Linked DNA regions of Pelodictyon luteolum DSM 273. The protein of the gene in region 1 interacts with the protein of each later gene in a pairwise test. Links are inferred from orthologs where the notes say so. Each region holds a gene or a part of one and is shown on either strand. Other genes may lie near its edges.

Region 1 (3,287 bases):
AGCAGGCAGTGCTCCACTTTTACGAAGGTTTCGGCGGCAATCACGACCGGATGCTCGAGCAGGAGGTCGTAATTGCGGTGGATGCTTCCCCCGAGCGAGTTTTCCATGGGAATGACTGCGAAATCCGCACGGCGGTCCTCGACGGCCGAGAACACCTCCTCAAAGGAGTTGCATGGATAGGGTCGGCCAAGGCGGAGCGCGGCGATTTCACTATAGGCCCCGGGCTCACCCTGATAGGCGATCATCAGGTTTGTCATTGATTTTTCTAGTGATTAACTTGCACGTAAGCGGGCAGATTTGGTTTTATTTAAAGAAAATAAATCTATTATCATAGGACGGGCGCCAGAAGCCGCCCCGGCTGCCCATCCGAGAGGCGGGCGCATACCCTCCGCGGCCGAACCAGTCTTCAGGAACAACCACTACAGCAGTTTGCATTATGTCAGGACACAGTAAATGGGCGACCATCAAGAGAAAAAAGGCGGTCACCGACCAGAAACGGGGGAGCCTGTTCACCAAGCTGGTCAAGGAAATCACCATAGCGGCCAAGATGGGCGGAGGGGATCCGTCGGGCAACCCCCGGCTGCGCCTTGCCATCGATACGGCACGCTCGAACTCCATGCCGATGGACAACATCCAGCGGGCCGTCAAGAAAGGAACCGGCGAGCTTGAGGGGGTCATCTACGACGAAATAACCTATGAAGGATATGGCCCTGCAGGCATCGCCCTCATCATAGAGACCGCGACGGACAACCGCAACAGGACGGTCGCCGACCTACGCCACATCATGAGCCGCAACAACGGCTCTCTCGGTGAAAGCGGCAGTGTGAGCTGGATGTTCCAGCGCAAGGGAAGCCTTGAGGTCCCCGTGTCGGCGGCCAGCGAAGAGGCGCTGATGGAAGCACTGCTCGAGGCGGGTCTCGAGGACCTCAGCAACGACGGCGGCGAGACTTATACGGTCATTACCGACGTGCGCGACCTTGAGGCAGCTAAAAAGGCGCTCGAGGAGCAGGCGATAGCCTTCGAAAACGCAAAAATGGATCTCATTCCGGAGAACTACATTGAGCTCGAGGCCGAAGACGCCCGCAAGGTCATCAAGCTGATCGATGCGCTGGAGGAGAACGATGACGTTCAGGCCGTCTACAGCAATATGGAGATCAGTGAGAGTGCAATGAACAGTCTGGAAGACTGAGTATGATCGTGCTGGGGATTGATCCGGGGAGCCTCAGCACCGGTTACGGGGTGGTGTCCACGGATGACGGGCGGTACCGACTGCTCGAATGCGGCGTTCTGCGCCTCAATCCCGGAAAAAGCCACCCGGCACGGATCGGAGAGATTTTCGAGGCGCTTGACTGCCTCATCAGCCGGGTTCAGCCCGGACGATTGTCGATCGAGACGGCGTTCGTCGGCAGGAACGTACAGTCAGCCCTAAAGCTCGGCCAGGTCAGGGGGGCGGTCATCGCTCTTGGAGTGCATCGCGGCCTTATGCTCCATGAGTATGCCCCACGTGAGGTGAAGCTGGCCGTTACCGGTCGCGGCGGAGCCTCCAAGGAACAGGTTGCCGGCATGGTCACCGCCATGCTCGGGCTCGGCTCCGTGCCGAAGCCGCTTGATGTAACCGATGCCATCGCTCTGGCGCTCTGCGACATGCTTCGCAACGAGGGCAACGTATCGCTGCCGAAGGCAAAGGGCTCATCCCGAAGGGGGAACGGCTGGGCGGAATTCGTCAAAGCCAGTCCCGATCTGGTTGTTGAACCATTAAAGCATTAGCCGTGCAGGGGCATATCTTCAACATACCCAATGCGTTGAGTTTCCTGAGGATCCTTCTGATCCCCTGGTTTCTCTGGTTCTTCCACACAGGGCGGACCGACATCGCCATTGTCATCATGATCGTCGCCGTGCTGTCCGACTGGTTCGACGGCCAGGCCGCCCGATGGACCAATGAGGTCTCGGAGATGGGAAAGATCCTTGATCCTCTGGCCGATAAACTCTGTCTGGCCAGCGTGGCGCTCTATTTCCTCTGGGTCGGCGAACTGCCCCTATGGTTCGTTCTGTTTGCCGTGCTCCGTGACCTCTTTATCTTCGCCGGCGCCGCCTGGGTGCGTCACCACCATCAGGTGGTGACGACCTCGCTCTGGCCCGGGAAGTGGGCGGTGGGGTTCGTTTCGATGCTTTTCATTTCGATGGTATGGCCGCATCCGGTCTTTGAGCTCTGGCCTGTCAGGGAGTTTTTCCTCTATCTCTCCACCCTCATGCTTCTCTACTCCTTTATCCTCTACTGCATCCGCTTTTACCGTATCCACCACGGCCTTGAGTACAAGGCCTGAGGCGGAGTTCTTCAGTCAGTAAAAAAAAGGCCCCCGTGCTGAACGGAGGCCATTTTCTTTACTGACGAAGGGTTGCAGTTCCTCTCCTCATTTCTTCTCTGCAGGCTTGTCCATGACCGTAGCCATCAGCGAGGCTTCGCAGACAAGTTCGCCGCGGACGAACGCCTTGGCGTCGAACTGGCAGACGCTTCTGCGCATGTTGGTCATGACGGCTTCAATGACGAGAGTGTCGCCGGGCAGCACCGGTTTGCGGAACCGGGCCTTGTCGATCGCCATGAAGTAGACCACGCTCTCCTTGGTGTTGTTTTTGCCGTTGAGCATCATGATGCCGCCGGTCTGGGCCATTGCTTCGATGATGAGTACGCCCGGCATGACCGGGTTGCCGGGGAAGTGGCCCTGGAAGAAGGGTTCGTTCATCGTGACGTTCTTGATCGAGACAATCTTTTCATCAAGCTTGAACTCGACGATCTTGTCTATGAGCAGGAACGGGTAGCGGTGCGGCAGGATATTCTGGATCGCATTGATGTCGAAGATTACGCCGGCTTTCTTTTCGTGCTGATACTGGCGGGCGAGCTTGTTGCGGTCGGCGTATTTCTTGAGCTGGCGGACGAACTCCACGTTTGAAGCATGTCCGGGGCGTGCGGCCAGCACCTGCGCTTTTACCGGCATGCCGAGCAGAGCAATGTCTCCGAGCAGGTCCAGCAGCTTGTGGCGCGCTGGCTCGTTTGCGAATCGCAGCTCGCGGTTGTTGAGGATGCCGTTCTTGCCGAGGACGAGGTGGTCGCTTTCAAGTCCGAGTTTTTCTCCCAGCGTCAGCAGCTCGGTTTTCTCCATCTGCTTGTCGATGATGACGACGGCGTTGTCGACGTCTCCGCCCTTGATGATCCCCTGATTGGCCAGCGTTTCGACTTCGCTGAGGAAGCAGAATGTGCGGGAGGGGGAGAATTCCGTCATGAACTCTTT
Region 2 (3,119 bases), 130 kb from region 1 along the record:
TCGACATCAGGGTCGACGACGAGTGCGAAGTCGGCACCCGATTCCTTCAGGGCTGCGATGCTCGACTGCAGGTTCTCTTCAATGGGTTCGGGGTTGCGCGGGAAGATGCCGGTTCCGCCGCAGGCTACAGGAATGATTTCCTTGACGCCGAGCTGGCGGCAGAGTTCGGGGACGATTGAGGCGCCAGCGCCTTCGACGCAGTCGACAAGCACCCGGAACCCTTCTTTTTTGATGGCTTCGGGGTTGATGAAGGGCAGCCGGAGGATCTTTTCGATATGGAGGCCGTCATGGCGGCGGCTTTCGCTGATGGTCCCGATGGCGTCCCACCCCGCACTTTCCGGCGCGTCTTCAGCAGCAATCCGGAGCAGTTCCTCTACTTCGGCGGCGTCTAGGAACTCTCCGCGGCTGTTGAGCATCTTCAGCGCGTTCCACTTGACGGGGTTGTGCGATGCGGTGATGATGAGGCCTCCGTCGGCACCTTCCTCCGTGACGGCAAGCTCCACGGTCGGGGTAGTTGCTACCCCGATGTCCAGCACATCGCATCCGGAGAGGGCAAGGGCGTTCTCGACGAGGCCGAGGATGGCGGGGCCTGTCGGCCGTGTGTCGCGGCCGATGACGATGCGGGCTTTCCCCTCAGTCTTTCCCCGGCGGACCCGGTCGGCCGAGATCCATCGGGCAAAGGCCATGCTGAATGCTGTGAGGTTTTTCGGGGTGAGGCTTTCGCCTACGACACCCCTGATGCCGGAAACGCTGATCATCAGGCTCATGCGGAGGAGAGATATGGGTTGCGTCGGGAGCTGCTTATTTCTTTATGTATGCGGGTGTTGCCGTGCCGGTGGACGTTTTGGGCCAATATAAGAAAAAAGAGGGGATGGGTTTTTGATTTTTTGCATGCTTCTGCTATATTACATGCCCTTTGTTATCGGGTTCCGGTGTGATGCCGGGATTCAGGTGGACACCCGGGTTTCGTTACATCAATTTTCATCAAGAGCGATCGATTTATGCCTTTACACAAGTCGGCTGAAAAAAGACTGCGTCAGTCTGAAAGAAGGAATGCCAGGAACAGGGCTCGCAAAAAAGAGCTGAAGACCCTGATCAAGAACATGCAGAAACTCATCGAGGCCCGTGCAGCCAAGTCCGAGGTCGAGTCTGCCTACCGTTCCGCCGTCCAGAAGCTCGACCGTCTGGGCGTGAAGAGCTACATCCACGCCAATAAGGCATCGCGCAAGAAGTCGCAGCTTACACGCCTGTTCAACGGCTACGCCGAGGCCGAGTAACCCGCGTCCGGCCCTCCGGGGCCGGGCTTCCACTGTCTTCCATGTACGCATATTTCCGCGGCAGGGTCGTTTCTGTCCTGCCTGAAGAGGCGGTTCTCGAGGTATCGGGCATTGCATACCGGTTCCTCATTTCCACCGGCACTTCCCGCAGCCTTCCCCAGGCGGGCAATGAGGCCATCCTCTATACGCATCTTTCCGTCCGGGAGGATGCTCTCCAGCTCTACGGTTTTTCAAGTGAAGAGGAAAAGCAGCTGTTCCGCCTGCTCCTCCTTGTCTCCGGCGTTGGCCCGAAGCTCGCCCTTGCAGTGCTTTCGGGGCTTCCGGTCGCGGAGGTCCATGAGGCCATCCTCGCCAATGCGCCTGAACGACTGTTTGGCGTGACCGGCGTCGGCCGCAAGACGGCGGCGCGCATCATCCTCGAACTGCGCGACAGGATTTTGAAGCTCTCTCCTCCAGGCGCCGCCGCCACTCCGGCCGGCGCGGTTCAGTGCGGAATACGAGAGGACGCCACAAACGCCCTTCTGACACTCGGCTTCTCCCGAACTGCTGCCCAGCAGGCGGTTGCAGGGGTGCTTGAAGCGAACCCCGGCGGGAGTGTCGAGGATGTGGTGAAGTCGGCACTGCTTGCTATGCATAACCGTTAGCCGTTACCCCGTGACCTACCAGGAAACGCTTGATTTTCTGTTTCCCCTTCACCGCTTCGGCATCAAACCGGGCCTCGAGCGGGTGCGCATGCTTCTCCAGGCAGCAGGCTCGCCCGAGCGCAGTCTCGGCATGGTGGTGCATGTGGCGGGAACGAACGGGAAGGGAACGGCCGCATCGGCCATGGCATCGATGTTCACGGCTGCGGGGAAGAAGACGGCGCTCTACACTTCTCCACACCTTGTCGACTTCACTGAGCGGATACGGATCGACGGACGGAGGATCCCGGAAGATGCTGCCGCCCGTTACGCCACCCTTTTGAAGCCTGCCGCACTGGAGCATCAATCGACGTTTTTCGAGGTGACGACAGCCATCGCCTTTGCCTGGTTCGCCGACTGCGGTGTGGAGGTGTCGGTGCTTGAAACGGGGATGGGCGGCCGGCTGGATGCGACGAACGTGGTTGAGTCCGACTATGCGGTGCTCACCAGGATCGGACTTGATCATACCGAATGGCTCGGCTCCACGATCAGTGCCATTGCCGGGGAGAAGGCGGCCATCATCAAGCCCTCCTCCCGGGTGTTCACCTCAATCAATCCCGACGCTGACCCCGGTCAGTCGGAGGCGTTCGGACCCGTCAGGGATGCGGCACAGGGGTGTGGCGCTCCGCTGCAGGTGGTGGGGCGGGATTTCAGTTTCGGGGGTGTCGTGGCTGAGCCGGGGCTGCTGCAGCTGGATGTCGTGACTGCCTCCTGTCACTATAAGGGGCTCAGGGTCCCTGTGACGGGTGCGTTCCATGCGCCGGGTATCGCGACTGCGGTTGCGGTGGCTGAAGACGCCGGCGTGGGGCCGGAAGCGGTGCGGGAGGGGCTCGACGCGCTTGCTTCGACAGGCTACCGCGGACGCCTTGAACTTCTGGGACACCGGCCGGACACCTTCCTCGACGTGTCGCACAATGCCGACGGCATGAGGGCCACCGTCGATGCCCTCATGCCGTTTCTTTCCCGGTACCGGGACGCCCGGGTGCTCTTCGGTCTTGTTTCCGACAAGGATTCGGAATCGATGATCAGGGAACTCATGCGGCTCCGGTGCCGGTTCGCCACTACCGGACTTCCGAGTGAGCGGGGTGTTGCATCTGAAGAACTGGCGGAAATATGCCGCGGCCTAGGGGCTGAAGCGGTCGCGTTTTCCTCGCCGCCCGAG

The links.
Region 2: the proteins of ruvC (region 1) and ruvA interact in binary tests that used the Escherichia coli proteins (3 or more experiments, as listed by UniProt). The link is inferred for Pelodictyon luteolum DSM 273 from one-to-one orthologs.

Annotation. Positions count from the first base shown.
Region 1 is NC_007512.1:1,841,482-1,844,768, reverse strand. The notes cover bases 10-2,979. They hold ruvC (crossover junction endodeoxyribonuclease RuvC), read left to right. Parts: upstream 10-1,191; coding sequence 1,192-1,767; downstream 1,768-2,979. Other genes in these bases: PLUT_RS08480 (bifunctional UDP-3-O-[3-hydroxymyristoyl] N-acetylglucosamine deacetylase/3-hydroxyacyl-ACP dehydratase), read right to left, coding at 2,412-2,979; PLUT_RS08485 (CDP-alcohol phosphatidyltransferase family protein), read left to right, coding at 1,770-2,324; PLUT_RS08495 (YebC/PmpR family DNA-binding transcriptional regulator), read left to right, coding at 437-1,189; pheA (prephenate dehydratase), read right to left, coding at 10-257. In the rest of the region: more of pheA, read right to left, coding at 1-9; more of PLUT_RS08480, read right to left, coding at 2,980-3,287.
Region 2 is NC_007512.1:1,967,239-1,970,357, reverse strand. Bases 318-3,119 are described here. They hold ruvA (Holliday junction branch migration protein RuvA), read left to right. Parts: upstream 318-1,318; coding sequence 1,319-1,921; downstream 1,922-3,119. Other genes in these bases: PLUT_RS09080 (bifunctional folylpolyglutamate synthase/dihydrofolate synthase), read left to right, coding at 1,932-3,119; rpsT (30S ribosomal protein S20), read left to right, coding at 1,002-1,277; glmM (phosphoglucosamine mutase), read right to left, coding at 318-767. Outside these bases: more of glmM, read right to left, coding at 1-317. UniProt on the Escherichia coli protein: The RuvA-RuvB-RuvC complex processes Holliday junction (HJ) DNA during genetic recombination and DNA repair.